One region of the Komagataeibacter medellinensis NBRC 3288 genome, then DNA from elsewhere that is predicted to be linked to it. Evidence: riboswitches for the same ligand, from Rfam matches in the RefSeq annotation. Region 1 holds a riboswitch; each other region holds the start of a gene.
What was found. Region 1 has a riboswitch for cobalamin ahead of GLX_RS15270 (uroporphyrinogen decarboxylase/cobalamine-independent methonine synthase family protein). Riboswitches for the same ligand answer to the same signal wherever they lie in the genome.
Positions count from the first base shown of each region.

Region 2: another riboswitch for cobalamin. It lies ahead of GLX_RS08380 (carbohydrate porin); the one in region 1 lies ahead of GLX_RS15270 (uroporphyrinogen decarboxylase/cobalamine-independent methonine synthase family protein).
Region 3: another riboswitch for cobalamin. It lies ahead of GLX_RS06360 (uroporphyrinogen decarboxylase/cobalamine-independent methonine synthase family protein); the one in region 1 lies ahead of GLX_RS15270 (uroporphyrinogen decarboxylase/cobalamine-independent methonine synthase family protein).

Region 1 is NC_016037.1:145,831-152,995, forward strand. It holds gene GLX_RS19065 (DUF6925 family protein) at 1-929, shown strand, start outside; gene GLX_RS15250 (cobyric acid synthase) at 934-2,388, shown strand; gene GLX_RS17675 (aspartyl/asparaginyl beta-hydroxylase domain-containing protein) at 2,591-2,914, opposite strand; one part of gene GLX_RS15265 (IS3-like element ISGxy1 family transposase) at 2,950-3,208, shown strand; one part of gene GLX_RS15265 (IS3-like element ISGxy1 family transposase) at 3,208-4,136, shown strand; gene GLX_RS17680 (Rieske (2Fe-2S) protein) at 4,195-4,422, opposite strand; gene GLX_RS15270 (uroporphyrinogen decarboxylase/cobalamine-independent methonine synthase family protein) at 4,444-5,172, opposite strand; cobalamin riboswitch at 5,484-5,717, opposite strand; gene GLX_RS15275 (carbohydrate porin) at 5,866-7,165, opposite strand, start outside.
Region 2 is NC_016027.1:1,791,007-1,809,087, reverse strand. It holds gene GLX_RS08405 (TonB-dependent receptor) at 1-1,560, opposite strand, end outside; gene phoU (phosphate signaling complex protein PhoU) at 1,732-2,436, shown strand; gene GLX_RS08395 (response regulator) at 2,442-3,176, shown strand; gene GLX_RS08390 (peptide deformylase) at 3,276-3,785, opposite strand; gene GLX_RS08385 (hypothetical protein) at 3,799-4,431, opposite strand; gene GLX_RS08380 (carbohydrate porin) at 4,601-6,244, opposite strand; cobalamin riboswitch at 6,396-6,588, opposite strand; gene GLX_RS08375 (ribokinase) at 6,615-7,559, opposite strand; gene GLX_RS08370 (23S rRNA (adenine(2030)-N(6))-methyltransferase RlmJ) at 7,639-8,490, opposite strand; gene GLX_RS08365 (glycerophosphodiester phosphodiesterase family protein) at 8,712-9,815, opposite strand; gene GLX_RS08360 (TonB-dependent receptor) at 9,828-12,239, opposite strand; partial or broken gene GLX_RS17190 (transposase) at 12,512-13,140, opposite strand; partial or broken gene GLX_RS08350 (IS630 family transposase) at 13,267-13,686, opposite strand; gene GLX_RS08345 (IS256 family transposase) at 13,744-14,967, shown strand; partial or broken gene GLX_RS19345 (IS630 family transposase) at 15,002-15,190, opposite strand; gene GLX_RS19340 (hypothetical protein) at 15,211-15,534, shown strand; gene GLX_RS18060 (hypothetical protein) at 15,724-16,275, shown strand; gene GLX_RS18450 (hypothetical protein) at 16,337-16,492, opposite strand; gene GLX_RS08330 (EAL domain-containing protein) at 16,753-18,081, opposite strand, start outside.
Region 3 is NC_016027.1:1,387,897-1,394,674, reverse strand. It holds gene GLX_RS06365 (carbohydrate porin) at 112-1,755, shown strand; cobalamin riboswitch at 1,904-2,137, shown strand; gene GLX_RS06360 (uroporphyrinogen decarboxylase/cobalamine-independent methonine synthase family protein) at 2,269-3,174, shown strand; gene GLX_RS18715 (Rieske 2Fe-2S domain-containing protein) at 3,322-3,633, shown strand; gene GLX_RS18710 (hypothetical protein) at 3,599-3,922, shown strand; partial or broken gene GLX_RS17100 (aspartyl/asparaginyl beta-hydroxylase domain-containing protein) at 4,001-4,477, shown strand; gene GLX_RS06350 (cobyric acid synthase) at 4,764-6,218, opposite strand; gene GLX_RS18945 (DUF6925 family protein) at 6,223-6,778, opposite strand, start outside.

The DNA.
Region 1 (7,165 bases):
ATCTCCGTAACGGCTGGAGCATTGGAACATTTGGTGCGATCGGCGAATTCCATCATGTTCCGGATGATAGGGTCTGCCTCACCCCATGTCCTGACGGGTTGGAGATCGTCACCCAACGCGGTGCCATACGCATTAGTCCCAGCGAACCCTTGCATGCCCTTGCGTGGGACTCTCTCGTCGGAAAAGGCAGACGCTGGCGGCATAGCATGGCGTTATGCGGCCCGTTACAACTGACCGCGAAGCATACCCTGAAGGTTCTGGGAAAGGATGCGGACGCTGTCCGACCAGAGGATCGTGATGCGTGGCTGATTGATCTTGGAATTGGCGTGGGCCGGGTCCGGATGTGCGTAAGGACAGAAAATGCCCGCCTGGTCGAAGCCCTTGCTGTTGACACGGATGACCCATTGGCCGTCGTCACAGCAGCATTTGCGCTTCTGATGGAAGTCCAGCCCCACAGGGTCATGCTTTCACCTGCTGGCAGACTGGAGGTCTACCAACCCGTTCCCGCACCTGATGGAGACTCTCCGCTCGGCGCCCATACCCACCTGCTGCCAAAACTGGTGAGGTTGAAACGACCCTGCTCCGCCCTCGATCCCATTCCGGAAGGCTGGCAGCCTTTCCTGACACTTCATCCGGCGGCACCGTTCCGACCGTCCGATGATGATTCCCATGATTATGACCGGCTTGCCGATCTATCCTTTCTGCCGTTGCTTGAGGAATTCGGCATGGAGGAAGACCTGCAGGTTTCAGGCACATTCCAGGCCCATGTTCGTCAACATGGAACACCGGAAAATCTGAAAATACCCGCTACAAGACGTGGTCGCGCGCGCATGCATATCGAACTGCTTCGCATGGCAGCCTGGGGTCACGAAGGCATGGAGCGATTTGTGCCTGCCGACACGATCAAGAGCGCTACGGACTGCGGCTGATTCCATGACAGCGATCATGTTGCAGGGCACGGGATCCGATGTCGGAAAGTCCGTTTTGACGGCAGGTTTATGCCGGGTTTTCGCTAACCGTGGCCTGACGGTCCGGCCTTTCAAGCCCCAGAATATGTCGAACAATGCCGCCGTGACGGTAGATGGAGGTGAAATCGGTCGGGCGCAGGCACTTCAGGCGCAGGCCTGCCGTATTGCCCCTTCCACCCTTATGAATCCGGTCCTTCTGAAACCGGAAAGTGATCATACAGCGCAGGTTATCGTCCGTGGACGCGCAAAAGGACACCTGCACGCTTCGAGTTTTATCGGTGGCCGGGCCGCATTCCTGCCCGAGGTTCTGACCGCCTTCAGGACATTATGTAGCCAATCCGATCTCGTGATTGTCGAGGGCGCGGGCAGCCCGGCGGAAATCAATCTACGTCAGGGCGACATCGCCAATATGGGCTTTGCCAGAGCCGCGAATGTTCCGGTCGTCATGATCGGCGATATAGACCGGGGCGGCGTTATCGCGTCACTCGCCGGTACCCATGCTGTTCTTGATCCAGATGACCGTGAGTTGATCAAGGGATTCATCGTTAATCGCCTCCGGGGAGACGCCAGCATTTTCCAATCTGGGTATGACTTCATAGAAAAGTTTACCGGCTGGAAGGGGCTTGGCGTTCTTCCTTGGATAGACAGTATACGTGAACTGCCTTCTGAAGACAGTATTCCTGAAGATGTTGACTGTTCCGCGGCCTCACGGATCGAGATAGCCGTCCCCCTTATGCCCCGCATTGCCAATTTCGATGATCTTGATGCGCTGGAAGGTGAAACGCATGTAAAGATCACACGGATCCGGCCCGGGCAGCCCCTTCCCGCGTCCGCGCATGTCGTGTTCCTTCCTGGTAGCAAGGCGACAATAGCAGACCTGCAATTTTTCAGGCGGCAGGGATGGGATATTGATCTGGCGGGACACGTCAGGCGGGGTGGATATGTATTCGGTCTCTGCGGTGGCTATCAGATGCTGGGACAGACCATAAATGATCCCGACGGAATAGAAGGGAACCCGACCACGATACCAGGACTTGGACTTCTGGAGGTTGATACCGTTCTGACCCGTGACAAGCAGATCAACCAGACTTCAGGCATGACGCTTTCCGATAGCGCGCGATTCAGTGGCTACGAAATTCATTGTGGGGAAACAGTTCGATCACATCACCGGGTCATGCCCCTAATCAGATGCGACGACGGACGGTTGGACGGAGCAATAAGCCCGGACGGTCGTATTGCAGGCTGCTATGTGCACCGTCTGTTTGACATGACTGGCCAACGCGCGGCATGGCTGGACAGATGGGGCGCACGCTCCGATGGACTGGATTACACAGCGCGGGTGGAACGCGCCCTTGAAACCGTTGCTTCCACCATGGAAAGCAGTCTGGATATTGAAGGGTTACTGGCTATTGCCAGATGATCTTCTTTCGGTCTCAGGGCCTTGGTTCGTCAGGGCATCCAGACAAACAGGACAGAGGCACCCTGCCTGATCATCCGTCGGAACCGGCAGGCCACGGGGCTTTTCCATGCACCAGCACGCACCTTCAGGCTGACATGAAAAATCAGCACCGCACTTTTTACACTTTATCATTCTGCGCCTTCCCGTTGTTACCATGACTGGATCAAACAGTCAGTCCGCTGGTTTGGCGTTCTGTCCGGGCCATCTCATGATGGAGGGCATGCCAGTGTGCAAGATTGTTTTTGGCTTCCTGCACGAATGCCGAACGACGAACGACCTTGAGAAACATACCCTGAACCAGACGGCCAACTCCGTATGTGGGCCGTTCAAACTGGATAAGCAACACTACCCGATGATCCGATGTATTGTTCTGGACTTCATGAGGGTATGTGTCGTCAAACAGGATACATTTTCCATCCTGCCAGCATAACGTTTGATCGTCTATCCGTATCCAGCAGAGGTGGTCCCCATTTTTCGGACAGGGCAATAAGCTATAATCCGACCTGAGAGAGAACGGGTTTTATGGGCAAGGTTACGCGCAAGAGGTATGCGGCGGAGTTCAAATCACGGGTTGCCCTGGAAGCGATCCGTGGGGAACTGACGCTGGCGGAACTGGCTTCGAAACATGGGGTGCATCAGACGATGATCGCCCAGTGGAAACGGCAGGCGATCGAGGGGATGGCGGCCACCTTTTCCGGGAAAGCGACGTCTGAGCCCCCGGTCAGCCCTGCTGATGTGGAGAAACTGCACGCGAAGATAGGCGAGCTTCTCGTGGAACGGGATTTTTTACGCGATGCCTCTGCTCGGTTGGGCGTGATCAGAGGCGGCAGATGATTGACCCGAAGCGAGCGCGTCTGCCGATAATCCGGCAATGCACACTGCTGCGACTCAACCGGTCGGGCGTCTACTATCGGTCTGTGCCACAGAGTGAGGCCAATCTGGAGTTGATGCGGCTGATCGACGCCCAGTTCCTGGAAAGGCCGTATTATGGCTCGCGGCAGATGACATGGCATCTGCGCCGCCTGGGACATGAAGTGGGGCGCAAACGCGTCCGCCGGCTCATGGCGATCATGGGCCTGCGGGCGATCTACCAGAAGCCACGCACGAGTGTGCCCCATCCGGAGCATCGGAAATATCCATATCTGCTGCGGGATCTGGTCATTGATCGACCTAACCAGGTCTGGTGTTCCGATATCACATATATTCCCATGAAATGGGGATTTCTCTATCTCGTGGCGATCATGGACTGGTTCACGCGCAAGGTGCTGTCCTGGCGTCTGTCGAACACGATGGACGCGGAGTTCTGTATTGAGGCACTTCGGGATGCGCTGATGCGTTACGGCACCCCGGAGATTTTCAACACGGACCAGGGCTCACAATTCACGACGCCCCGTTTTACCGGTATCCTGGAAGAACGTCAGATCCGCATTAGCATGGACGGGCGTGGGCGCTGGCTGGACAACGTGTTCATCGAGCGTCTGTGGCGGTCGTTGAAATACGAATGTGTCTACCTGCACGCATTTGAGACCGGATCAGAACTTCGAGTGGGGCTCACGAAATGGATCACCCATTATAACGGGCAACGTCCCCATACGGCCCTGGCTGGACGAACGCCTGATGAGGCGTATCATGGCGCGCCGACGCCATCTGGTCCGGCGTTAACCCCGGACCAGATGGCCAACAGCAACGCCGTCAGAATGGCGGCATAACAACAACCGGGTATAGCTTATTCAAACCCAAAAACTGTCCGAACAGACGGGTCCACCTCTAGGTTCCGCTGACCACGCCACGACTGAGTGGTACCTGACGATGCGTACACCGGTCATCAAGTGCGAACACCAGCCCTGCCTCTGGACGGACAATGACAACCGGTCTGCTGCCGCAATAAACCCCGATTGCTTTTTGATGTCTCAGATCTGCACTGCGCAAAGCGGGATACCATTGTGCATTGTGGTCCGGATCAAAAGGTTGCAGTAGAGTATGTGTCATGCCCATGACAATTCCTCCAAAATCTTGTTAATGGACGAAGGTCGCCGCCACGCAAGCACGTTGAACCTTCGCCAAGTCTGAAAGTGTATTGTGAACCTCAGGCGGTAATTGCCTACCGTCCTTATTGGTGAAACGCATTGTCGTAGACGGTGTAATAATCACGCGCCTTCGTAGACATTCTGCACGGATCTTATCTATCCATCGCATCGCGCTATAGACATCCGTTGGAATCCGATTCAGGCCGTCCACAACTCCCAGAAGAAGGTCACAGCGCGGATTAAGATTAGAGAGCACCGATGGAAGTTCTGCGCCGCCGCGCACCATATCGATATGAAGGCCATTCATCGGCAATGACATGACGTGGGGCAGGTTACGCCAGAAGCCCCCTCCTCCCCCGACGAAGACGAGGGATAGTGCATGTCCGGATGCCACCTCTGCCATGCTCCGCCATGCCAGTTCCATCGCCGTCTGGCGTTCTTTCGACATCGGACCAGCCGTTGTGACAGGTTCCGTAATCTGAACCCAGAAACAGCCTGCCGTGGCGAGTTCGTGTAGAATCTCGATGTACACCGGAAGAAGCTTCAATAACAACAGGACAGGGTCCGTGCCGTCAGTCCGGTCACATGCGGCAAGAAAGCTCACTGGCCCTAGAAGCACAGGCACAGTCGCGATCCCGCGTTGCCATGCATCAACAAATGCATCGCGGACAGGATTGCTGCATAAGTGGAAGAACGTCTGATCTGTCAGTTCGGGCATGCGCTTCCTGCCGCACTGAGGAGCCTTCCCCACACCCACCATCTGTGCTGTCTGCCACACGCGATGCCAGTCATCCGGGCAGGAATTGGACGCTACATGCGAGACGCCTGTGCGCCGCTGCAAAGCGGTCAATGCGGGGGTATCAAAACCCGAGAGACCAAGCGTCCCGGTCAGTAGCATGAGGGTTCACCGCAGGTCTGCGCATCATCATGCCAGTTTGTAATTGTGGAAGTGCCGTGTCGTTCAGCGACAGGCAAGCCTATGCAGTGCTGCAAAGCCGTGCTCCTGCCTCCGGTTCATCCCGCCCGGCGGCCGTGAGATCGACAGTGGCAGGTCTCCTGGCTCACGGATTATCGCAGATCGTGTCTACCTTCCCGTTGCTGACACAACAGTGGCCCATTCCCCTCAGAAAATGGACGACACGACCCCATACCGCTTACAGTTGCGGGAGCAGCCACCGACTGGCTTCCGGGACGGACCCTGCCGAAGCGGAACGGTGTTCCCTTTTCATCCGTTTGCACGGAACCACTGACTATATAGAAGGCGAATATGCCACCACCTTCCACTTTTCAGCAATGTTTTCCTTTCAATGCTGATCAGACGGCCAAGTACACTCTACGTCTTATCATATTCATACGTTTTATATGATTTAACAATAATATAAATTAGTACTTTCTGTTCGTGTATTTATACTTAAAAAGTAATGCTGCTGTGCAGGCCGAAAATCGCTTCGTCACCTACGCGGCGCAAACCGGTCCAATCCGGCGCGCCGCCCGAAGGGTGCCATACGTACTGAAAATCAGGCTGCATGACCATCCACGGCGTAACCTGCGCCTGATAGGTCAGTTCAAGATGGTTTTCATTGCCCTGCACAAGCGTCTGACTGTCGCGGTCAAATTGCCGCAGGCCGGAACTGGCGCGACCAATGCCCCAGCCCAGACCGATCGTGTCGTTATCGCGCCCCTTAAACGGCGCCTTAAGATTCAGGCCGGCGTCAATAGCGAAGCTGATCTGGTTACGATCACCGCCATTACCCGTGGCGCGTACGAACACGCCCACCGAGCGGGCCGATGTGAGCGACGGCCGCCAGATCATCTGGTCGATGATACCATACACCATCCAGTTACCCCGGTCCCAGCGCGGGGTCAGGTCACTTTGTGGCGTGGCTGCGGTGGCGTTGGCCACGGCAGCTCCTAACGAACCGCCATTGCGGTTGTAACGATAGTCGGCGAACTTCGCGGTATCATAGAACCCGCCCAGCTTGTACACGCCCGGCAGGCCAGGATTCTTGGCCACGTTCGACATGTCGGCCGGCTGCGGGTTAAGCGCGTATTGCAGTTCGGTCATCAGCAGGGCACCGGTGCCCATGTTGAAATTGGTGCCGTTGGCGCCATCATAGGTCTGGCTGGTGGGATCGGAATTATAGCCGCTGATGGAGCCGGTAGCCTGCTGGATGGGGGTAGAATTATAGCGGTTACCCGGCGGATTGTCGTCCGCTGCGGCAAACATGAAGGTGAACTTCTCGCTCGGCCGGTAGCGGATCCGGATGGCGGGAGACGACAGCGGCCAGGACGGCCCGCCGCCGTACAGGTTGACCGAGGGCGCCATGGGCCAGCCGAAATTGGCGTTGAGGTAAAGCGAGGCGTAATCGCTGATCAGGAACTCGGTATCAAGATCCTGCTGGCCGATCTTTACGTCCAGCTTGCCGCCAAGGAAAGACTGCTGGTACCACAGTTCGAACAGGCGGGTGGAACGGTCAGCCTCAAATCCGCTGACAGGGTTGAAATTGGCCAGATGGTCCTGCGAGATCGAGCGCCCGCGTGTCTGCAGTGCGCTGACATTGAACAGCCCCCCCTTCAGCCCGAACAGTTTCTCGGTATCGACGGTCAGCGTGGGCATGGTTACACCGTCGTAGGACGGGCCGGTGCCTGATCCGCCTGCACCATCATTACCAGAAGCCGAACCGCCAGTCCCGTTGCCCCAGAGTTCATCG
Region 2 (18,081 bases), on a different replicon from region 1:
GGGGGTGGCACTGTTGCTGCCAGCAGCCGTCTGCACCCCGGCAGAGGTAGTGGTGCCGGTGCGGTCCAGCATCACTTCCTTGAAGCCCACATCGACCATCAGCCTGCGGCGCAGGAAATGCATCCGGTCACCGATATAGAGGGCATTGGTCTGCGATACCATGTGATAGCTGCCCGCATTCACCTGCTGTCCACTCGCGTCAAGCAGGGTGCGACTAATCCGGTCCACCCATATGTCGGTCGCATAACCCTGTGCATTGACGGCGGTGAAGGGCTGGTGTTCGCTATCATCGGAGTAGTCGTACCAGTAGCCGAACACCAGGTCATGATTGCCCAGTTGCCAGTCCAGCGTAGTGTTGAAGCCCGAGCGGTAGCTGGTCTGCTTCCAGTTGGCGCGTACCACCGCATTCATGTCGCACCCTCCCGTGCCGTCACATAGCCCGGCATCGCCCATGGTCGTGCCGCTGGGGTTATTGCCGTAGCTCCACTGCGCATAGGGCGTGACCTTCAGGTGCAGGTTACGTGCCAGCGTGAAGCGCGCGGGGGCCGCCATGTAGGCAATGCGTTCGGGTTGACGGTACAGTTCCCAGTAGTTGGTGCCGTCTGCGGCATTGTTCGGGTTGTAGCTGGCGGCAAGGTTGTTGGCGGCCCCATGCGGCCCCTGTGCCTGCCAGTTGGCCTTGTTCACGGTGGGGTAGTAGCTGGCCACCATCGTGTTCCATGTGCCGATCAGCGAGACCCGGTTGCCATCCCCCCATTCGCGCAGGAACTTGAAGTCTATGTGCTGGCGCTCGTCATGGCCGGGGCCACGCCAGTTGTCGGTATAACCGTGGGAGTAGGATACGAAACCACGCAGGCCCGTATTGCCGATCTGCCCGGTTTCAAGCCGCAGGAACTGCCGGTTGGTGTTGTATGACCCGTACGAGACATCCGCATATCCCCCGGCCCGCAGGGAGGGGTCACGGAAGGTCATGTTCATCAGGCCACCCGCCGCGTTGAGCACAGGGGCATCAAGGTCGGCTGCCCCCTGCGCGAGGGAGACGCTCTGGTAGTTCTCGGTATCAGCAAACTGGCCGGGATAGCCGTTGTAATAGGCAATATCGTTGAGCGGCATGCCTTCAAGCAGGTAGCCGATCGAATCTCCGCCCAGTCCACGCACGGTTATGTTGGTCTGGGGTGAAAAGCCCAGCGCGTCTGATGAGGCCACGTTGGCGCCGGGTAGCAGGCTGACCATGTCGAACGCCGTGGCACTGGGGGCCTGCTTGCGCATGAAATCCGTACCGATCGTACTGACCGATTTCGGTGCGTCTTCCTCGCGGATCAGGCCGCCGCCGGGCTGGGTGCCCACTACATGCTGGCTTGTCACGGTCAGGGTTTCCGCCTTGTCGGGCGGGGCGGTCGTGCCCTGCGGGCCAGGCGGGGTGGTGCTGCCCTTGCGCGGCGTGGCCAGGGCAGGATCAACACTCATGCCCAGCAAAGCACCCAGTGCTACGCCAAGCGTCAGCCGGGATGAAAGGGGGCAGGCCCGCGGCGCAGCGGGGTGGCGGGTGGCGTGCGGCATGGGGCGTTCCTGCAAAAATCTTTTTATTTCATTATTATGTGTCAGTGCGGGCGGGTATGAGATCGCTTTGAACAAATGCGGGACCGATATAGTATACTCGCGTGACGTATCGTAAGCCCTGATATCGGGCATATCCCGTATAAATGTACGGACAGGTGGAAAGGTTTGCGGGTGGAACAGGAATCGGCACATATCGTAAGCAGTTACGAGCAGGAACTCGAGCAGATGCGCTCCATGATGGCGCGTATGGGCGGCCTGGTGGAACGGCAGACCTCGCAGGCTGTCGCGGCCATTGCTGATATGGATGAAAATGCCGCTGGCGTTGCTTCCGACCTCGACCCCCAGGTCGATACGCTGGAACGCGATGTGGAGGCGATGGTCATCCGCATACTCGCCCTGCGCTCGCCCGTGGCAGGTGACCTGCGCGAGGTCGTCTCGGCACTCAAGATCACGGGAGACCTAGAGCGTATTGGTGACTGCGCGGCCTCCATCGCCCGGCGTTCGCTGCGCGTGGAACTGGTGAACGCGCGCGTATCGCTCAGCGGCCTGCGTGGTATGGGCCGGCTTGTGCAGGACAACCTGCGGCGCGCGATTGATGCGCTCGGCCAGCGCAATGCCGACCTTGCGCGGGAAGTTTGGCAGTCCGATACGGCGGTGGATGAACTCTATAACGCCATGTTCCGTGAACTGGTTACCTACATGATGGAAGATCCGCGTAACATCAGCGCCTGTACCCACCTGTTGTTCATTGCCAAGAACCTGGAACGTATCGGTGACCATGCCACCAACATTGCCGAGCGCGTGTACTATACCGCAACCGGTGAGATCCTGCCGGTGGTGCGCCCGCGCGGCAGCTTTTCAGGACAGGGGAGCTAGGTGCCGTGAACCCACAGGTTGACCGGCCGCTGCGCATCCTTGTGGCGGAGGATGATGCCGCCCTGTCCGTCATGCTGTCCTACAACCTTGAAGCGGCGGGCCACGCGGTCATGCCCGTGGATAACGGGGTGGATGCCCTGCGGGAGGTAACGGAATGGAAGCCCGACCTCGTGCTGCTGGACTGGATGATGCCCGGCCTGTCCGGGGTGGATGTGTGCCGCAGGCTGCGCATGGCCACGACCACGCGCTACCTGCCTGTGATCATGCTGACCGCGCGTGGGGAGGAACGCGATTCCATCCATGCACTGGATACCGGGGCTGATGACTATCTGGTCAAGCCCTGCGGGATGGATGTACTGCATGCGCGCGTGCGTGCGGTCATGCGGCGGTGTGCGGGCCGAGGCGTGGCGGGAGGCGCTGAACAGGATGCTGATGTACTGCGCTTTGCCGATGTGACGGTGGACCATGGCGGCCGTCGGGTCACGCGCGGCGATAGCACGATCGCCCTTGGTCCGACCGAATACCGGATCCTGCTGCATCTGCTGCGTAACCCGCGCCGCGTGTTCTCACGCGCGGAAATACTGGCTGCCGCGTGGGATGATCGCATTCATGTGGAAGAACGCACGGTGGACGTGCACATCCGCAGGCTGCGTCTGGCGCTGAACGCCAGCGGTGGCGCGGACCTGATCCGCACCGTGCGTTCCAGCGGTTACATGCTTGATGATGGCAAGGCGAACTAAAACATTCCTACCGAAAACCGGTTCGGTGAAAATGTCCTGATTTATTGCTTTTAAGGGCATCTTCACCTGTTTGGACGCACGCATCCAAACAGGGTCTGCCTAGCCGGCCCCGTTCAGTCGGGCCTGTTTGCCATAACGTTTCATGGCCCGTTCGCGCCGCAGGGGCGAGAGGCGGCGGGTCCAGAAAATGCCGTTGATCTGGTCGATCTCGTGCTGCAGGCAGACGGCCAGCAACCCTTCGGCCTCTTCTTCCATGTCCACGCCATCGGGTCCGGTATGGCGCACCCGTACGCGCGCGGGACGGGTGACGGGGGCATGGATACCGGGCATGGACACGCTGCCTTCCTCGCCCGTTGCGGTTTCGCTGTCCTGCCACACGATCTCGGGGTTGGCATAGATTCGTGGGCCGGGGCCTTCGGGCAGGTCAATGACCACCAGCCGCAGCAGAATACCCACATGGCACGCCGTAATGCCTATGCCCGGTGCGGCGTGCATTGTCTCCAGCAGATCACGCGCCAGTCGAGCGGTCTGTGTGCTGGTTGCATCAACCGGTGTGGCCACCTGCTGCAGGCAGGCATGCGGGTAGCGGATGATCGGCAGGATGGCCATTGTGTGGGTCCGTTCAGTACAGGAAGGGACCGTTATCGTCCGGGCTGACGTTGGTGTAGTAGGGAATATAGAAATTCATGCCAAACGGGCTGTAGGTATGGTCCACGCCAGATACGGGGCGGATGGGCTTCACCTTATGCTCGTCCAGGCAGTCGTACAGCGTCTCGCGCAGGTGTTGGGTGTCTTTGTCCGACTTTGGTGCGCCGAAAAACAGGTCATGCGCGTAAGGTTTGCACGCCTGTGGCGTGTGGTCGTAATAGGTGGCGTAGCGTTCCTGCCTGTTCTTGCTGATATCGGCATCGGATACCCACTGGTGGCTGGCGGCAGTGGTTGTCCATATTTCCTTCCAGTCCGTGCGCATGTTGGGCAGGCGGGCAACGGCCACGCCATCCTGCCGGGTGCCGTCCTGGCGCACCAGCGTACCATGGCAGGACATGACCTGCATGTGGTCGTTGTAGACAGCACTTTTTATCGTGCCGTTCTCGAAGCGCCGGGCGGGGGAGGTGCTGGTCGTGCCCTGGTTGGCAATGGCCACGATGGCGGTGTCTACGGCTGGTTGCTGGCAGTAATTCACCATGGGGCGGGGCGTATGCTGCGCGCAGGCGGCCATACCAAGCGGAAGACATAAAGCTACAAGACGGCGCAACGCTCTTATCCTTTTTTTATGGTGCGGTACAGGGTGGCTTCCCATGCCCGTTTCACCCGGGGTACAGGAGGGGGTTGGCTCCCACAATGATATAAATTTTCAATCCGGGTCTGTGCTTTTGTCTTCTCTTGCCTGTTGGCTGGTATGGGGGTGTGTGTGGCGTGCGCCCTTAAAATGTCAGGCTGGTATGCAGGCCGAATATGGCTTCATTCCCCACGCGACGCCGTCGGGTCCAGTCGGGCGTTCCGCCCGAAGGGTGCCAGACGTACTGGAAGTCAGGCTGCATCACCATCCACGGCGTGACCTGAGCCTGATAGGTCAGTTCCAGGTGGTTTTCATTGCCCTGCACAAGCGTCTGCCTGTCTCGATCAAATTGCCGCAGGCCAGAACTGGCGCGACCGATGCCCCAGCCCAGACCGATCGTATCGTTGTTACGCCCCCTGAACGGCGCCTTCAGGTTCAGTCCTGCGTCAATGGCGAAGCTGATCTGGTTACGATCGCCGCCATTACCGGTGGCGCGCACGAACACACCCACCGAGCGGGCGGATGTTAACGAGGGCCGCCAGATCATCTGGTCAATGATGCCGTAGACCATCCAGTTACCCCGGTCCCAGCGCGGGGTCAGGTCGCTTTCGGTGCTGGCGGGATTGACCGAGGCCGCACCCAGTGAGCCACCATTGCGGTTGTAGCGGTAGTCGGCGAACTTCGCGGTATCATAGAACCCGCCCAGCTTGTACACGCCCGGCAGGCCGGGGTTCTTGGTCACGTTGGACATGTCGGCAGGCTGGGGGTTGAGCGCGTATTGCAGTTCGGTCATCAGCAGCGCCCCGGTGTTCATGTTGAAATTGGTACCGTTGGCGCCATCATAGGTCTGGCTGGTGGGGTCGGAATTGTAACCGCTGAGTGACCCGGTGGCCTGCTGGATGGGGGTGGAATTGTAACGGTTGCCCGGCGGGTTGTCGTCCGCTGCCGCAAACATGAAGGTGAACTTCTCGCTGGGCCGGTAGCGGATACGGATGGCGGGGGATGACAGCGGCCAGGACGGGCCGCCGCCATACAGGTTGACCGATGGCGCCATGGGCCAGCCGAAATTGGCGTTGAGGTAAAGCGAGGCGTAATCGCTGATCAGGAATTCGGTATCGAGATCCTGCTGCCCCACCTTTACATCCAGCTTGCCGCCAAGGAAGGACTGCTGGTACCACAGTTCGAACAGGCGGGTGGAGTGGTCGGCCTCGAACCCACTTATGGGGTTGAAGTTGGCCAGGTGGTCCTGCGAGATCGAGCGCCCGTGTATCTGCAGGGCGCTGACATTGAACAGGCCACCCTTCAGCCCGAACAGCTTTTCGGTATCGACGGTAAGTGTTGGCATGGTCACGCCATCATAGGACGGGCCGGTACCCGAGCCTGCCGCGCCATCATTACCCGAAGCCGAACCGCCAGTGCCGTTGCCCCACAGTTCATCGACTTCCTGGATGTCAAAACTGATGCCATGCCTGTACAGCCATGGCCGCGCGCCCCACATGTTGCCCAGCAGGTTGCCGCTGGTGTCCAGCCTGTCGCCATCATCGGCGGCGGCTTCGTGTGCTTTCTGCGCATCAGCCTGCGCGCGTTCGGAATCCCGCACGGTGGCGGGGTCGATCTGCTGGATCAGCGGTGTGGAATTGCCAAGGCGGGCGCGGTCATCGGCAATCTGGGTCGGGAGCGCCTGCGCACGGGCCGTGACCGTGCCTGTGCCGATCAGCGCACAGGACAGGAAAAGGGCGCGCGGCAGGATCACGCGCCGTTGCGGGTGAGGTATGGGAAAAATTTTCATGAAATGGAGACATCCCGTCAGGATGGGCCTGACCCCGGTGGGCCAGAAAGGGAATGACCCCGCAATGGAGCCAACACTGCTACGGGGTAACGGGCGTTCAGGTAATCTGAGGCATGGTCCGGTATCCATCTCCGGTCGATCCCGCCCGGCAATATCGCAAATAACAACGGCAGGTCTCCTGACTTGCGGGTCATGGTGCGCCTGCTGCAATGGATGACGCACTCTCCGCCTACAGTTGCGGGCATAGTTGCCGACTACACCCCCGGGTTTTCAAAAACCCAGCCAGGGCTTACGGCATTCCCTTTCTCACCCGCTTGCACGGGACCGTTGACTTCCGCCCCGAACCTAGAGTGTGTGCAGCCCGGCAAGATCATGGTACGGACTGGGTTGCCATGAGGGTCATGACTTCGTCCATGGTGGGGGCGGCCTGCGCGGCACCTGCCCGCGTGGTGGCCAGGGCACCGCACGCAGCGGCAATCCGTACGGCCTGCCCCAGCGGGTGACCCGTAACCAGCGCCGTGGCCAGGCCCGCGTTGAAGCAGTCGCCCGCCGCCACTGTATCGATGGCATGCACCCTGAAGGGGGGAACAAAACCCTGTGCATCGGGGGCGGAATAGACCACGCCCCGGTGCCCCAGCTTGATGATGGCGGTGCCCACGCCGCGCGCGTGCAGGATGCGTGCGGCGGCCAGGGCGGTTGTCTCATCCGTCGGTTCAATGCCGGTCAGGGCGGCGGTTTCACGCTCGTTAGGGGTGATGAGATCGGCCAGCGCGCAGAGTGCTTCGGGCAGGCCATCGGTGGGAACCGGCGCGGGATCCAGCATGACCGGTATGGCATGCGCCCGGGCGTGGCGGGCGATGGCCAGCATCAGCGTGGGGTCCATTTCCATCTGCATCATGACCAGCCCGGCCCCGTCCAGCGCGGGCAGGATATGGGCCAGGGATGCGTCGGTATGGGCCATGTTGGCCCCACCATCCACCAGGATCTGGTTCTGACCCGCCGCGTTGATGGTAATGAAGGCGCGCCCCGTGCCGCAGGTGGTATCTTCAAGCAGCCAGCGCGTGTTCACTCCGGCAGCCTCGAGTGTCGTACGCGCCATGTCAGCCAGCATGTCTTGGCCGGTCCACCCAGCCAGCGCCACCGTCTGTCCCAGCCTGGCGACCGCCATGGCCTGGTTGGCGCCCTTGCCACCCAGACCGGTGGAGGAAGAACGGACATGCATCGTCTCGCCTGGCTGGGCAAAGCGGGTGACATGCATGACAAAATCGATGTTGGTGCTGCCGATCACGGCAATATGGGTACATGGGCTGGACATGAGGAACCTGCAGGAGGACTGGAACGGATGACGGGTCCAATCATACCATCATCGGGTGTGATGGAGTAGGGTGGCCGCTTTATTCTGGCACGACCCATTCCACGCTGGCCTGTGCTTCACCATCGCCCAGATGACGGGCCAGCATGGCGGTTACGGCGCGCGCGGTGTGTTCAAACTGGAATGGTGGGTTGGCGATAAGAAGCCCGCTGCCGTTCAGTCGCGCAGGGTCAAGTGGCGGGCGCAGTGTCAGTTCGATGGCCAGCAGGTTGCGTTGGCCCGCATCCTTGAGCGTGTTGAGGAAGGCGCGCGTGGGCGCACGGTGCTTGATGGGGTACCATGCGGCAATCATGCCAGTGGCAAAGCGCCGCCGGGCCGTGATGATGGCCTGCGCCAGGCGATCGAACTCGCCGGGCTGTTCAAACGGCGGGTCCATGAGCACCAGCCCGCGCCTGGCGTGCCGGGGCGGCAGCAATGCGGTAATGGCCTCGTAGCCATCGCGGCCATGCACGGATACGGCGGGGTCGTGGCGGAACAGGCGTCTCAGGCTTTGCTGGTCCTGATGGTGAAGTTCACAGCAGGTCAGGCTGTCATCGGGGCGCAGCAGGCGGGCGGCAAGGACGGGAGAGCCGGGATAGAATAACTGGCCATCATGGGCTGCCATCACCGCCCGGACCATGTCCAGCCACTGCTGCAGGCACGGGGGTGTTGCCGGGTCGGTTGGCAGGGCCAGCAGGCGGCCGATGCCTTCGCGCCATTCACCTGTGGACTGGGCTTCCCGCCCCGAAAGGTCGTACAGTCCGATACCGGCATGCGTATCAAGGATGGAAAACGGCGAGGGCTTGCGGCGCAGCATGTCGATCAGCGCCACAAGCATGACGTGTTTCATGACATCGGCAAAATTGCCTGCATGATAGCTGTGTCTGTAATTCAATGTCCTGTTGCCCCGCAGCATGCCGGCCCCCATGGGGGTATCAGGCAGGAGTGTTACTGCAAGGCCATGCCTTTTTCCATGGGGGACGTGCCGCCCTGTGACGGGTGGAGCGTGCCCTGGGGCCGATCCTGTTCGAATGCGTGCATTCAGACAGGTGAGGATGCTCGTAAAAACAGCAGACTGGAGCATTTTCACCGAACCGGTTTTTTGGTGGATATTTCCTAACCGCGCAAGGCCGCGCGCCCGATAGCCGGGTCATCGGTAAAGAACCCGTCCAGTCCCATGTTCAGCATGCGCTGGATTTCGGCAATGGAGCCGCGTGGGTTGCGGGCATCATCGCCACGGTCATCGCGCAGTTGGGCGGGCAGGAAACGGTTTTCGGGCCGAAAGGTATAGGAATGGACCAGCAGCCCGGCCCGGTGTGCGTCATCAATCAGTGTGGTTGGCTCAAGCCATGCCCCGGTGGCGTCACGCGGAATGATGTCGGTATTGGATGGCCCGATCACATCGGCATACTGGCGTACGCCCGCCAGCCCTTCAGCGCTCATCAGGTCGCCGAAGGTCAGGGGGCGGGATGTGCCCAGCGTGTCGGGTACATGCTGCGTGCGTTCCCCCATCAGGAACATCAGGCGGGCCTGCGGGTTGATGGTCTGCACCCTGCCGTGCAGTGCGCGCAGGTTTGCGGTCTCGAAGGACTGTACTTCAAGCGGGCAGAAACGCGTGTATTCGTGGGCCGCGATCACGCGCAGGAATGTTTCTTCTGGTATGTGGCCCAACTTGTGGAAATGGGTGGAATTCTTGATCTCGGGTATCAGTCCGATCACGCGCCCGCGGGCTGCGGCTTCGGCTGCGACAAAATCGATGACTTCCTCAAAGGTCAGGATATCGAAATGCCCGTCATAACGGGTGTTGTGCGCGCGCACCGTGGGCAGGCGTTCTTTTGCGCGCAGGGTCTTGAGTTCAGCCAGGGTGAAGTCGGTGGTGAACCAGCCGGTCTCCTCCATGCCATCAATGGTCTGGGTGCGGCGGCGGGAGGCGAACTCGGCATGGGTTGCAACATCCGTCGTGGCGGCGATGTTGCTTTCATGGCGGGCGATCAGCACGCCATCACGGGTGGGCACCAGATCAGGCTCGATATAGTCGGCCCCGTCCATGATGGCGCGCGCATAGGCCGCCAGCGTGTGTTCAGGCCGAAGCGCCGAAGCGCCACGGTGTGCCATGAGCAGTGGCACCGGTGCCAGCGAAGGGGCCGCATGGGCATTGCGCGTAAGGAGCAGGCTCATGCCCATAAGAGTGCCTGTTATGGTCTGTCTGCGTGTTAGCATGAACCCGTATCCCTAGAAGCTGGCGCCAATGGTAAGAAAGAACATGCGCGGCGCAATGGGAAATGCGGAATACTGACCGCTGGCATAGGAGGTGCTGAGTGTGGACCACCCGCGCGTGCCGGTCAGGTTTGTGATGTTGCCCTGTACCTTGAGGCCCTGGACATGGGGAATGCCGCGAATGGTGTAACCTGCGTTGATGCTGAACAGGGCATAGGACTTGACGGAAAGGTCATTGGTATAGGTCGTGTACCGTTTGCCGATCACATCACCGATGAACTGGGCATAGAAATTGCCCCAGTTGGTGGAGGCTACGAATTTTTCTGTCCAGTTGGGAATGCCGACAACATTTTTCCCTGCGGTGGAAACCAGGGTGGTGCCGCTCATGTAATTGTCGTTATAGACCGATTTGTTATAGGACAGCGCATTATAGAATGAAAAATGCCGCCCGAACTGGGCCGTAAAGGAGAAATCCATACCATCGGTCGATACCGAGCCAACATTGGTCAGGACCGTGGCGCTGCCCACGATCGAGGCAATGGTGGGTGTGGACGAGACGGCCAGAAGGCGGTTTGAAAAGTGGACGTGGTAATATTCGATCTGCCCGCTGATATTGGTAAGGGGGCCGGCATTGAGGTGGCGGTTGGTACGGAACCCGGTCTCATAGGTCCAGGCGGTTTCAGGCTTGCCTTCCTTCTTGAACAGTTCAAAGGCTGACTGGCTGGTCATGCCCCACGGACTGGCGTTACCGTAACCTGTATCCTGGAATGAACGCATGTTTTCCTGGATGTTGGCGAACCACTGCTCATGCGGCGTAATGTTCCACAAGGCACCGAATGAAGGCAGGAACGGTTTTACGGTCGCGATCCGGCCACCGGGAATGGTCTGAGCCGATGCGGGAGATAGCGAACCCGGAAGCCCTGCTACCGGCAGGATGCCATTCGTATAGACCAGTTCGGACTTGAAGCCAGCGTTCAGATTGAAATTCTTGGTAATCTGCCAGCTGTCCTGAAGATGGGTAGTCCATGTATTGGTATAGAAGTAATTGGTATACTGATGGATCAGCGGATTGGACTGGCGGTCATAAGGTGTGGTCGGGCTGTTTATGTCAAATGCATACCAGCGACGGGCCTGTGTGTTGTTGTTGCGCTCGTACCAGCCACCCAGTTCAATATGGTGGTGTCCAACATCGTAATGCAGGGTGGACATGAGACCACCGCGGTTGTCCCAGTATTCCGTCGTGCGTGTGGCCATGCCCGAGCCACCAAAGACATCGGAAAGCTGACCTGAAGAATAACTGGGGAAATAGGCGCTGAACAGTGTCGGCAGGCCCGCCGCTGAAATCGGTCCGGCCACGACACCTTCACCCAGATCATGATGGTAATAGATCTGGTTGTCCCAGCGCAGGTGGGAATTGAAAGTGTGGGACCACTTTACATAAGCCAGAAAATCTTCACGCTGTGCATCGGAATAGTAATTGCGGTAATTAAGCCCCGCGTTCTTGTAAGCTGATGAATTGTAGTAATTAACGGCCTCGTTCAGGTTGGGGTACATGAACGGGCGGACATACAGGCTGCCGCCCATGGGTTCGACAACGCCATCCTCGTTGGGTTCGACCTTGTCCGACCAATCAAAGAAAGCCGTGACTTTGTCCTTGGACCCCTGATGTACGAATTTGGCGTTGACCTGATTACCACCCTGGTGCCCTGCAAAGTCCCATGCCCGCGCATCCTGGCGTGCCCACGAGAAATAGGCGGAGTTGCCATTGCCGAAATCACCGGTATCGACGCGCGCAAATGTGCGGAAGGTCGACCAGCTGCCAAAGGTCTGGGATAACTGCCCCCCGGCCTTGTGCAGCGGGTCCTGTGTGGTGAATTCAAGTGATCCGCCCAGATTGCTTGTCGAGGCCGTGCCAAGCGCACCCGAGCCCGTTGCCACCGAGGCGGAACCAATGTTTTCACTCAGCGCCGCACGCTGGGGGGAAAGCCCGTTATAGTTGCCGTAGGACTGATCGCCCAGCGGGACGCCATCAAGGGTGAATCCAAGCTGGTTCTGGTTGAAACCATGAATGTAGAGTGATGAATTCTGTTCGTTATTGCCCCAAGGATCGGCATTTTCGAACACGACGCCCGGCAGGATCTCGAGTGCCTTGAGCGGGTTTATGCCCGGCAGCAGGCGCTGCAACTGGGTATGGTTGACGCTCTGCTCGGAACGCGAACGTTTGGCGGTAGCCATGATCTGTTCCACATTGGCAGAGGACGCCTGCACACCCTTGCCGGCCGTGTTCGTAGCCTGGGCAGAAGCCCGCGCAGGCTTGCGGTCCTTTGTGTAAGGCTGGATGGTCTGTGCATGTGCCGTGGAGAGCGCCAGAACGGAACAGAACAGGCCTAGGGTAATACGGCCATTGAGCAGTAATTTCGGTGCCACAGGTCTTTTTTCCCGCAATATAAATAGCAGGAACCGTATAGGGATTCATTTTCGGGATTTCATATTAAGGTTTTATGACGGTGCTGTTCTGCAACACAGGGATGTGAACTGAATTATCAATTATGAAATTTTTATTTCATAAATATAGATTTAAATGAATCCAGAGAATTTCGCTAAATTCACGCAAGGGTCTATCCTGCTGCATTCCCATGGTACAGGCCCACCCGCCGATCTCTGACCTGCGGGGACGGTTTCCTGAATAATACCAACGACTATCCCCTTTGACCTTGATGCATCCATTTTCTGAGGCCAATGAACCGGATGGTTTTGGGGAGCGCGACGAGATTGTTCCACGCGTTACTGGCGGCAGTGATGATATGATCGAAGACGGTGTTGGCCAGCCAGTTGGCGCGGAGGAACTGCCAGACGTTTTCGACCGGGTTCAGTTCGGGAGCACGCGATGGCAGGAAGACCAGGCTGATATTGCGCGGCAGTCTGAGTTTGGCGGTCGTATGCCATGGCGCGCGATCAGGCAGAACGACGGCATGGGTTTCCCGGGCTACACAGCGCGCAATCCCGTCGAGATGCAGGTGCATACTGTCCGTAGCGAGGTCTGCGGCCTTGTTGCCCCATGCGGGACGGATTACCCCGAAAAGCCAGGCGTTGGCATGGCGCTGGTCAGCGGGCTGGCATGGCCGGGTTCCCCGTCTGGCTCCTTGCCGGACGACACCGTTCTTTTGCCCGATCCGCGCTTCGTTCTGGAATCAGATTTCAATCTGTTTGCTGCGCGGCAGATGGCCGGTGTGGAACTTCAGGATTGTCGGGAAGTTTTTTTGAAGGCGTCCATGACAGACAGGTCCTGTCCCGGATGGCAGGGTCGTGCGCTGACATGATTGAAGCCCTATCCTCCCTCACAAGACAGAAACAGAACAGGATGACTATGTCACTTTACAGGTGAGTCAGATGTAATTGCCTTTGGTATTATACCAATCCGTAAGTTCGCCTGTATATCTAGAGCAATTTCCTCTCAATCTGGCTCATATCCAGCGGCTGTAAAGAAGTTTTCGCATTCTGCTGGTGAGACCTGATTGATCAGTGTGCCGATCCTGTCCCAGAGGGCGTCGCGTGTGCGTTCTGCGGCTTTACGGAGATGGGCCTTGAGTTTGGAGAAGGCCTTCTCGATTGGATTGAAGTCCGGGCTGTAGGGTGGAAGGTAGCGCACGGTTGCTCCTGCGGCTTCGATGGCGGCCTGCACACCTGAGCCTTTGTGAGAGCTGAGGTTATCCATGATGACAATGTCGTCTGGCCGCAGATCGGGTATCAGCACGCGGTCGACGTAGGTCTGGAAGCTGCGGCCATTGATCGGACCATCCAGCACCATGGGCGCTACGATACCGCTCAGCCGCAACCCGGCGACGAATGTCGTCGTTTTCCAGTGACCATGTGGGGACTATCCTGAATTTTGTGCGGTGCGGTGATAATCTGCTCGAAGAGGAGCCCCCGCATGAGCATTGATAAAGATCTTCTGGACCGTCTGATGGAAGGTCGTTCACCGGGCGACCTGTTTGGCAAAAGCGGCATACTCTCGGAATTGACGAAGGCTCTGGCGGAGCGGGCGCTCAACACGGAGATGACACTTCATCTTGATGAGGAGCGCGCCGATGGCGCCTCTGCTGAGGATAATCAGCCGCCCAACCGCAGAAACGGCAATAGCCAGAAGACCGTGACGACACAGAGCGGCAAGGTTGTTCTGGATATTCCCCGGGATCGGAACGGTACGTTTGATCCGATGTTGATTGCAAAGTATCAGCGTCGCTTTCCCGAGTTCGACCGCAAGATCATCAGCATGTATGCCCGAGGTCTGACAACCCGCGAAATCCAGGGGCATATTGAAGAAATCTATGGCGTTGAGGCCTCCCCGAGCCTCATTTCCGCGATTACCGACGCCGTGATGGAGGAGGTCGCCGCCTGGCAGAACCGTCCGCTGGAACCCTGCTACCCGATCGTCTTCATGGACGCGATCCGGGTCAATATCCGCAGTGATGGGACTGTCTCGAACAAGGCTGTCTTCGTGGCGCTCGCGATCCTGCCTGACGGCACACGGGACGTTCTGGGGCTGTGGTTCCAGGCGAATGAAGGGGCCAAATTCTGGGCCAAGGTCCTCAGCGACCTGCGCAATCGGGGTGTGCAGGACATCCTGATCGCCGTAGTCGACGGGCTGAAGGGCTTTCCGCAGGCCATTGAGGCGGTCTTCCCCAGAACCCGCATTCAGACGTGTATCGTTCATCTGCTGCGTCATTCCATGAGCTTTGCCAGCTACAAGGACCGCAAGGCCATCGCCACAGCTCTCAAGGCAATCTATACAGCAGTGGACGCCACAGAGGCCGAGGCAGCCCTCGGCGGGTTCGAAGAAAGCGATCTGGGCAGACAATACCCGGCCATCGCGCCCAGTTGGCGCAGGGCATGGAATGAGGTCATTCCGTTCCTCGATTATCCTCCAGAAGTGCGCAGGTTGATTTACACAACAAATGCCATTGAGGCCCTGAACTCAAAGATCCGTCGTGCCGTGCGCACCCGCGGCCATTTCCCCAGTGAAGAGGCCGCAGCAAAATTGATTTACCTGGCGCTCAATGCTACCTCAGCACAGTGGAAGCGCTCAGTGCGCGAATGGTACGCTGTCAGATGCCAGCTCGCTATCATGTTCGATGATCGTTTCCCAATGGCCTGAAAAAATGGCACCGCACAAAATTCTACACAGTCTCACCATGTGGCACGGCAGAGCGCAGCCTCTGGCCGCGCAGACACCGCCCATAACGGCGTGCCATATTGGTGGAGGCCCAGGTTTCATCAATGAAGACCAACCGTGTTGGATCGAGATCGGGCTGGGCATCGAACCACTCCTGGCGTCGTGTCAGGATGTTCGGCCTGTCCTGTTCCGACGCGTGAGCGGTCTTTTTTTCCATGTAATCTTATGACGGGCGAAGAAACGCCACAGCGTGCCGATTGCAAAGTGATGGCCATCCTCAGCCAGTCGGGCACGGATCTCGGACAGGGTCAGATCATCCTTCCCGGCAATCAGAGCATGAATGCGTTCAGCCTGCGCCTCGATCCGGTGAGACAGACGATCCCCGCCACGCGGTCTGGCGGCAGCGCTGCCGGTCGTGGCGGCAAGAGCGCACCAGCGAACCGCACTCGCAGGACTGACGCCAAACCGTTCAGCCGCCTGACGACGCGACAGACCATTCGAGACAGCAGCGACAACACGTTCGCGAAGATCCAGAGACAATGTGCGTGATGACATCCACAGCCGGCCCCCATCCCGGTTATCATCTTGAATCAGATCACAACCACTTTGGGAATCCCTGACGACTCATTCTGCGCAGAAAACGCTCTAGAATGCATTTTCCGGCCTACGTATAGCGTCGCGCGTGATGATATTTCCCATAGTCGCAAAGTGGAAAAACAATATGGGGATGATTAGATCATGCGTAAAACTGCGAGACAACATCTCGTTCGCGTCGCGTTTTCAGTCGGTTTATTTGGAACATTAGCTTCCTTGATGTCGACGACGTACGCTGACCCAGATGTAATGCCGAGAGTATTCGGACACTGCGCGGTCGGTCCTTCTCACAATGATTTTGATGCGGTTATTGTGTTTTGTGGAGAGATTAAAACAGAACCAAGTATCGTAATAGGAACTACGATTGACGATGGAAGCCCGAAAAAAAGGGTTCCAATTTTATATTATTATGATCTCCATAACAAAGATATAAATAAAAACGTCACGTTCGATTTTGGCTCCTATCATTATATCAACGGTTGGGTTACAATCCCACCAGGAGCATGGTTCATAGATGAAGGTCGTTTGTCCATCTGGACGCCAGCACTTCAAGCACTAATGAGTGCTGAAACCTTCAGTGCCACAAGCGATTCAGGTACGAGTACGGTAGACTTAACCGGATTTAGTCAAGCCTTCCAATATTTCGCAAGCGAATATAAAAGAATTCATCACCAGCCTTTTCCCGCATGGCATTGAGGCGGTCGACTTTCTGACCGTCCGCGTTTCCTGGTCGAATATAGGGAAACGCGGATATGAATTATTTGGTCATTTTGACCTTTTCTTCATCAATTCTATCCAGCAACGCTTTGGCGTCATTCTGCTGGTCCGCGGTCACGCAGCAGGCAGAGCCATTTCGCCATTGATCCCGCAGCATTGAACCGGTGCCCCAGTCCCGCAGGGTCTGCCGGTTCATGCCACCGATCCGTACCGCGTCCCCTCGCTGATACCCTCTCGCACCGCAGCCAGAGACAAAAGATGCCGCGCAACATGCGCATCCCATGCACGAGCAGCCAGCCGAACAGGCCATTCGTGTCACTGCACAGATAAGTCAGAGACAGTAATCTTTGGTATAAGCCCCGTCAGGTTCTTCATGACGGGGTACCATATTACTTTTGAAACGGTCTTACGAAAAAGTATCCGTGGGGGGAAGTAATCTGAATGGACAGGCAGCCTTCATGCCACGGGCAGGGGTTCCGCACTGCGTTCGTTGATCCAGGCGTCAAGGGATGCGGTATCCATGGGGCGGGCAAAATAATAGCCCTGGATCACGTCGCAGCCGATCGCGCGCAACTGCTGGCACTGTTCGGCTTCCTCCACCCCTTCGGCAATGACGGTCATGCCCAGTGTGTGGCCGATACGGATGATGGCGGTCACCACCTGGCGTACGTTGCCGGTGCTGCCAAAGCCATTCATGAAGCTGCGGTCGATCTTGACCTCACTTATCGGCAGGCTGGCCAGGTTGGACAGGCTGGAATAGCCGGTGCCGAAATCATCCATCGACAGGCCGATGCCAAGGTTGCGAATGGCGGTAGCCGTGGTTACGGTCTGGTCGAAATTCTCGATCATCGCCGTTTCGGTCAGTTCCACGATCAGCCGTTCCGGCGGCACGCCGGTCCGGTGCAGGATGGTGGCCAGCCGCGATACCAGTTCGGGGTCCTGGAACTGGATGGCGGACAGGTTGACCGAGACCGTGGGCACCATAACGCCGCGTGCGATCCACGTCGCCATCTGTTCACAGGCAACCTGCAGCGACCACAGGCCCAGTTCACGGATCTGACCGGTTTCCTCGGCTACGGGAATGAAACGTCCCGGCGAGACCATGCCCAGTACCGGGTCGTTCCAGCGTGACAGGGCTTCCACCCCGTGCAGTTCGCCGGTACGCAGGTCAATCTGTGGCTGGTAGACAAGGGTCAGCCGGTTATCAGCAATGGCTTCGCGTAATGCAGATGCCAGAATGACATGGTCATCCGCCTGCCGGTTCATGGAGGGATGGAAGAAACGGTAGCAGCACCGGCCTGCCTTTTTTGCCTGTGCCAGCGCGGTATAGGCCTGATGCAGGAGTTCTTCCACGTCGTGCCCGTCGTCATGGGTACAGATGCCGATACTGCCCGATATGCTGACGGGAATGCCGTCCACGCTGAAGGGTTCTTCCAGATTGTGGATGATCCGTTCGGCCAGCAGGGTAATGTCGGCGCTGCTTTCTTCAGTCAGCACCACGAACTCATCGCCTTCGGTTCGGATCAGTACGTCGCGCCCGACAATGCCTTGGCGCAGGCGGCTGGCGAATTCCAGCAACAACTGGTCCGCGCGGCCCTGTCCCAGCGCCTGTACAATCTTACGGAAACGGTCGAGATCGATGATCAGCACGCTCAGTGGCACGGCAGGGGGGCGTGCGGTCAGTTCGGCCATGCGGCGGTTGAGCCACGTACGGTTGGGCAGGCTGGTCAGCCGGTCGGTATAGGACAGGCGAATGATGGATTCACGGCTGCGCTGCTGCTCCAC
Region 3 (6,778 bases), on a different replicon from region 1:
TTTTTTCTTTGACGCTCTGTCGCGATGGCATGCGTGTTCGTTTCCCGCTCGGGAAATGACAGCATTCGGAATTGTTGCTCTTTTACCGACGCTCTCCGACAGGCTCTTTTCATGACATTTCTTGACTCTCCGTGCGTTACGCGACGCACGGCTCGTGTGCTTTTTATCAACTCCACTCTGGTAGGAAGCCTCTTCACATATTCAGCCGCTTATGCTCAGGCCCCTCAGACCCAGATCGAGGAAGACCGCGCCCGCCTTGGCAATTCCACACCGCTGATCCAGCAGATCGACCCCGCCACCGTGCGGGATTCCGAACGCGCGCAGGCTGATGCGCAGAAAGCACACGAAGCCGCCGCCGATGATGGCGACAGGCTGGACACCAGCGGCAACCTGCTGGGCAACATGTGGGGCGCGCGGCCATGGCTGTACAGGCATGGCATCAGTTTTGACATCCAGGAAGTCGATGAACTGTGGGGCAACGGCACTGGCGGTTCGGCTTCGGGTAATGATGGCGCGGCAGGCTCGGGTACCGGCCCGTCCTATGATGGCGTGACCATGCCAACACTTACCGTCGATACCGAAAAGCTGTTCGGGCTGAAGGGTGGCCTGTTCAATGTCAGCGCCCTGCAGATACACGGGCGCTCGATCTCGCAGGACCACCTGGCCAACTTCAACCCCATAAGTGGGTTCGAGGCCGACCACTCCACCCGCCTGTTCGAACTGTGGTACCAGCAGTCCTTCCTTGGCGGCAAGCTGGATGTAAAGGTGGGGCAGCAGGATCTCGATACCGAATTCCTGATCAGCGATTACGCCTCGCTTTACCTCAACGCCAATTTCGGCTGGCCCATGGCGCCATCGGTCAACCTGTATGGCGGCGGCCCGTCCTGGCCGCTGTCATCCCCCGCCATCCGTATCCGCTACCGGCCCAGCGAGAAGTTCACCTTCATGTTTGCGGCAGCGGACGACAACCCGCCGGGCAACCGTTACAATTCCACCCCCATCCAGCAGGCCACCGGGTCACTCAGCGGTTACAATTCCGACCCCACCAGCCAGACCTATGATGGCGCCAACGGTACCAATTTCAACATGAACACCGGGGCGCTGCTGATGACCGAACTGCAATACGCGCTCAACCCCCAGCCTGCCGACATGTCCAACGTGACCAAGAACCCCGGCCTGCCGGGCGTGTACAAGCTGGGCGGGTTCTATGATACCGCGAAGTTCGCCGACTACCGCTACAACCGCAATGGTGGCTCACTGGGTGCGGCCTCGGTCAATCCCGCCAGCACCGAAAGCGACCTGACCCCGCGCTGGGACCGGGGTAACTGGATGGTCTACGGCATCATTGACCAGATGATCTGGCGGCCCTCGTTAACATCCGCCCGCTCGGTGGGTGTGTTCGTGCGCGCCACCGGTAATGGCGGCGATCGTAACCAGATCAGCTTCGCCATTGACGCAGGACTGAACCTGAAGGCGCCGTTCAGGGGGCGTAACAACGATACGATCGGTCTGGGCTGGGGCATCGGTCGCGCCAGTTCTGGCCTGCGGCAATTTGATCGAGACAGGCAGACGCTTGTGCAGGGCAATGAAAACCACCTGGAACTGACCTATCAGGCTCAGGTCACGCCGTGGATGGTGATGCAGCCTGACTTCCAGTACGTCTGGCACCCTTCGGGTGGAACGCCCGACTGGACCGGTCTGCGCCGTGTGGGTGACGAAGCGATCTTTGGTCTACACAGTAGCATTACTTTTTAGACAGAAATACATATATAGAGAGTATTAATTTATATTATAGTGGAATCATACAGAACGTACAAACATGTTCAGACATTGAGTGTATTCATTTGTCTGGTCAGCATTGAAAGGAAAACATTGCTAAAAAATGGAAGGGAATGGCATATTCGCCTTCTACATAGTCAGTGGTTCCGTGCAAACGGATGAAAAGGGAACACCGTTCCGCTTCGGCAGGGTTTGTCCCGGAAGCCAGTCGGTGGCTGCTCCCGCAACTGTAAGCGGTATGGGATCGTGTCGTCCATTTTCTGTGGGGAATGGGCCACTGTTGTATTAGCAACGGGAAGGTAGAAACGATCTGCGATAATCCGCGAGCCAGGAGACCTGCCATTGTCGATGTCACGGCCGCCGGGCGGGATGAACCGGGGGTAGGAGCAGAGTTTTGCACCACTGCACGGGCCTGCCTGTCACGGACAGGCGCGCCACTCTCACCATTACAAACTTGTTTCATGATACGCAGATCTGCGGTAAATCCTCATGCTACTGACTGGGACGCTTGGTCTCTCGGGTTTTGATACCCCGGAACTGATCGCATTGCAGCGGCGCACAGGCGTCTCGCATGTAGCTTCCAATTCCTGCCCGGACGAACGGCATCGCGTATGGCAGACAGCACGGATGGTGGGCATGGGCTGGCCTCCTCCAGATAGGAAGTGCACGCCCGAAGTGACGGATCAGACGGTCTTCCGCCTGTGTTGCAATCCTGTTCGTGATGCATTTGTTGCTGCATGGCAACGTGGAATTGCGCCTGTACCAATCCTTCTTGGGCCGGTGAGCTTTCTTGCCGCGTGTGACAGACGTGATGGAACGGACCCTGTCCTGTCATTACCGAAACTGCTTCCGGTATACGCCGGGATACTGCATGAACTTGCCATGGCAGGCTGTTTCCGGGTGCAGATTGCAGAACCAGTCACAACGGTCGGTCCAATGCCACAGGAACGCCAGACGGCAATGGAACTTGCATGGCAGAGCATGGCTAAGGTGGCCTCCGGGCACGCATTATCGCTCATCTTCGTCGGAGGCAGTGGCGGCTTCTGGCGTAACCTGTCACACGTCATGTCACTGCCGATGAATGGCATGCATATCGACATGGTGCGCGGTGGAGCAGAGCTTCCACTAATCCTTTCTGTTCTTAATCCGCGTTGTGATCTTCTTCTGGGAATCGTAGATGGCCTGAACCGGATTCCAACGGATATCTATAGCGCGATGCGATGGATAGATAAGATTCGATCAGAATATCCCCGACGGCGCGTGATTATTACACCGTCTACGATAATGCATTTTGCCAACAAGGAGGACAGACACTTACCATCTGAAGTGCGCAATATACTTGCAGACCTGACGAAGGTTCAACGTGCCTGCGCGGCGACGGCGTTCGTCCATTAATAAGGATTTGGAGGAAGTGTCATGAGCGTGACAGATACTCTGCTTCAACCTTTTTATCCTGATCAACATGCACAATGATATTCCGTTTTGCGTAGTGTGGATCTGAAACATTAAAAAGCAATCGGGGTTTATTGTGACAGATGGTCCGTGGTCGTTGTCCGTCCAGAGGCAGGACTGGTGTTCGCACTTGATGACCGGTGTAAGCATCGTCAGGTGCCACTCAGTCGTGGCATGGTCAGCGGAACTTTTATCAGATGCCTGTTGCATGGGATCAAGTTTGCACGCAGTGGCCGTTGCTACTCACCGAATATGCTTCTGGAAGAAATGCCGCTGCGTGCGGAAGGGGGGATGCAGGAAAAAGGAAGGCTGGATATGCCTGTAATCAGGAAATGCCGAGGATGTAGACGAAGCGATCATTCTCTTCATGACGCATCACGATGGTACAAACTGGTGTCATGAAACATTTTTGTGTGAAATCAATGCGTCGATTTTGCTCCTGATGGATCATGTGCAACGCTTCGGGCGCGGTAAGGCAGTAGGCTTGGCAACCTATCTTGATAAGAGTATCAGCGAGCAACAGGTTTCCAGTCATTACCGTATCGTGGCTTCTGCACCGTTATCGGTTCTGCCAGGTATGACAAGGAACTGGCGGCCAACGGTCGATACGACCCTGGTTGACCAGAACATTTATCTTTCCTCTGAAGACGACGCCAAATCGCTCGCAGAGATATGGCGTGGTACATGCTGACATGGAGCAACTGGCGTTCTAGATTATAGAAGCATTCAGGATGCTTGCGATGCACGGAGATAACAGTTTTCCGGCTCTGTGCGATATTTCGCTAGACCATGCGCGTATGCACTCGATACAAAATGGAAGTTGTTTCTCTTTTGTGGCTATGAAAACTGCATTCCGCAGAACTGTCGGCGGATGCCATGGACAGCACAGTTTGCTGCGGCAGTTTTCAGGCTGAACTCGGCCTTGATTTCTTTCCTTGATCCCGGTGCGCGTATTCCGCTGCATAATGGAGTGACCAAGATGCTGTTAACCTGTCATTTAGTCTTGCAGGTGCGGCAGGACGACAAGGATTGCTGGATACGGATGGACGATCAAATATTATGCTGGTAGCATGGAAGATGTATCCTGTTTGATGATACATATCCCCATGAAGTCCAGAACAATATATCAGGCTACCGGGCAGTATTTATTATCAATTTTGAACGACATACATACAGAGCTGGTTTTCTGGTTCAGGATATGCATTCTCAATGCTATTCCTTATTCGGTATTTGTGCAGGAAACTGAAAATAATCTGACATATTGGCATGCCTTCCATCGTAAGATATAGCCCGACGGAATGCCATCCAGCAGGGCTGAGCGTTTGATTCGGTCGTGACAACAGCAGACAGGCGGGCAAGGAATGATAGAGTGTAAAAAATGTGGCGCTGAATTTTCGTGTCAGCCTGAAGGTGCGTGCTGGTGCATGGAAAAACCCCGTGGCCTGCCGGTTCCAACGGATGACCAGGCAGGATGTCTCTGTCCTGCCTGTCTGAATGCCCTGACGCAACAGGATACAGAGATCGAAAGAAGGTCATCTGGCAACAGCCAGTAGCCCCTCAATATCCAGCCTGCTTTCCATGGTGGCCGCGACGGTTTCAAGGGCGTGTTCTACGCGTGCTGTATAATCCAGTCCGTCCGAGTGTGTGCCCCATCTGTCCAGCCATGCGGCGCGCTGACCAGTCATGTCAAACAGACGGTGTACGTAGCAACCTGCAATACGACCGTCTGGGCTTATCGCACCATCGCGCCGCCCATCGTCGCGTTTGATCAGGGGAATAACCCGGCTATGGGAGCTTGCTGTCTCTCCACAATGAATTTCGTAACCACTGAATCGCGTGTTATCGGAAAGGGTTATCCCCGATGTCTGATTGATCTTCTTATCATGGGTCAGGACGGTATTAACTTCCAGAAGTCCAAGTCCCGGTACCGTCGTCGGGCTTCCCTCTACACCATCGGGATCATCTATGGTTTGTCCTAGCATCTGATAACCACCGCAGAGACCGAACACATATCCACCCCGCCTGACGTGCCCTGCGAGATCAATATCCCATCCCTGCTGCCTGAAAAACCGCAGGTCCGCTATTGTCGCCTTGCTACCTGGAAGGAACACGACATGAGCAGACGCAGGAAGGGGGTGCCCTGGCCTGACCCGTATAATCTTCACATGTGTTTCGCCTTCCAGCGCGTCAAGATCATCGAAATTGGCGATGCGCGGCATAAGGGGGACGGCGATCTCGATCCGTGATGTCGAAGAACAGCCGACATCATCGGGAATACTGTCTTCAGATGGCAGGTCACGTATACTGTCTATCCAGGGAAGAACGCCCAGCCCCTTCCAGCCGGTAAACCTTTCTATGAAATCATATCCAGACTGGAAAATGCTGGCGTCTCCCCGAAGGCGATTTATAATAAAACCCTTGATCAACTCCCGGTCAGCCGGCTCAAGAATGGCATGGGTGCCAACGAGTGATGCGATAACGCCGCCCCGGTCTATATCGCCTATCATGATGACCGGAACATTCGCGGCTCTGGCAAAACCCATATTGGCGATGTCGCCCTGACGTAGGTTGATTTCCGCGGGGCTACCTGCGCCTTCGACAATCACCAGATCGGATTGGCCACATAATGTTTCGAAAGCGGTCAGAACCTCGGGCAGGAATGCAGCCCGACCGCTGATAAAATTGGAAGCATGCAGGTGCCCTTGTGCCTGTCCACGCACGATAACCTGCGCGGTATGATCGCTTTCCGGTTTCAGAAGAACCGGATTCATAAGGGTGGAGGGGGCAACACGACAGGCGTACGCCTGAAATGCCTGCGCCCGGCCGATTTCGCCACCATCTATCGTTACGGCAGCATTGTTTGACATGTTCTGGGGCTTGAAGGGCCGGACTGTCAGGCCCCGATTGGCAAAAACCCGGCATAAACCAGCTGTCAACACGGACTTGCCTACATCGGATCCCGTACCTTGCAACATGATCGCTGGCATGAAGTCACCCGCAATCCGTAGCGCTCTTGAGCGTATCGACAGGCATAAACTGCTCCATGCCCTTGTGACCCTGGGCTGCCATACGGAGCAGTTCGATATGCATGCGCGCACGACCACGTCTCGTGTCCGGTATTTTCATATTTTCCGGTGTTCCATGTTGACGAACATGAGCCCGGAATGCGCCTGAGACCTGCAGGTCTTCCTGCTTGCCGAATTCCTCAAGCAGCGGCAGAAAGGACAGATCGGCCAGACGGTCATAATCATAGGAATCATTATCGGACGGTCTGAATGGCGCCGCCGGATGAAGCGTGAGGAAGGGCTGCCAGCCTTCCGGAACAGGATCAAGGGCCGAACAGGACCGCCTCAGTTTTACCAGTTTTGGTAACAGGTGGGTATGGGCACCGAGCGGAGAATCTTCATCAGGTTTGGGAATGGGCTGGTAAACCTCCAGCCTGCCAGCTGGTGAAAGCATGACCCTGTGGGGCTGGGCTTCCATCAGAAGCGCAAATGCTTCTGTAATGACGGCCAATGGGTCATCCGTGTGAACAGCAAGAGCTTCG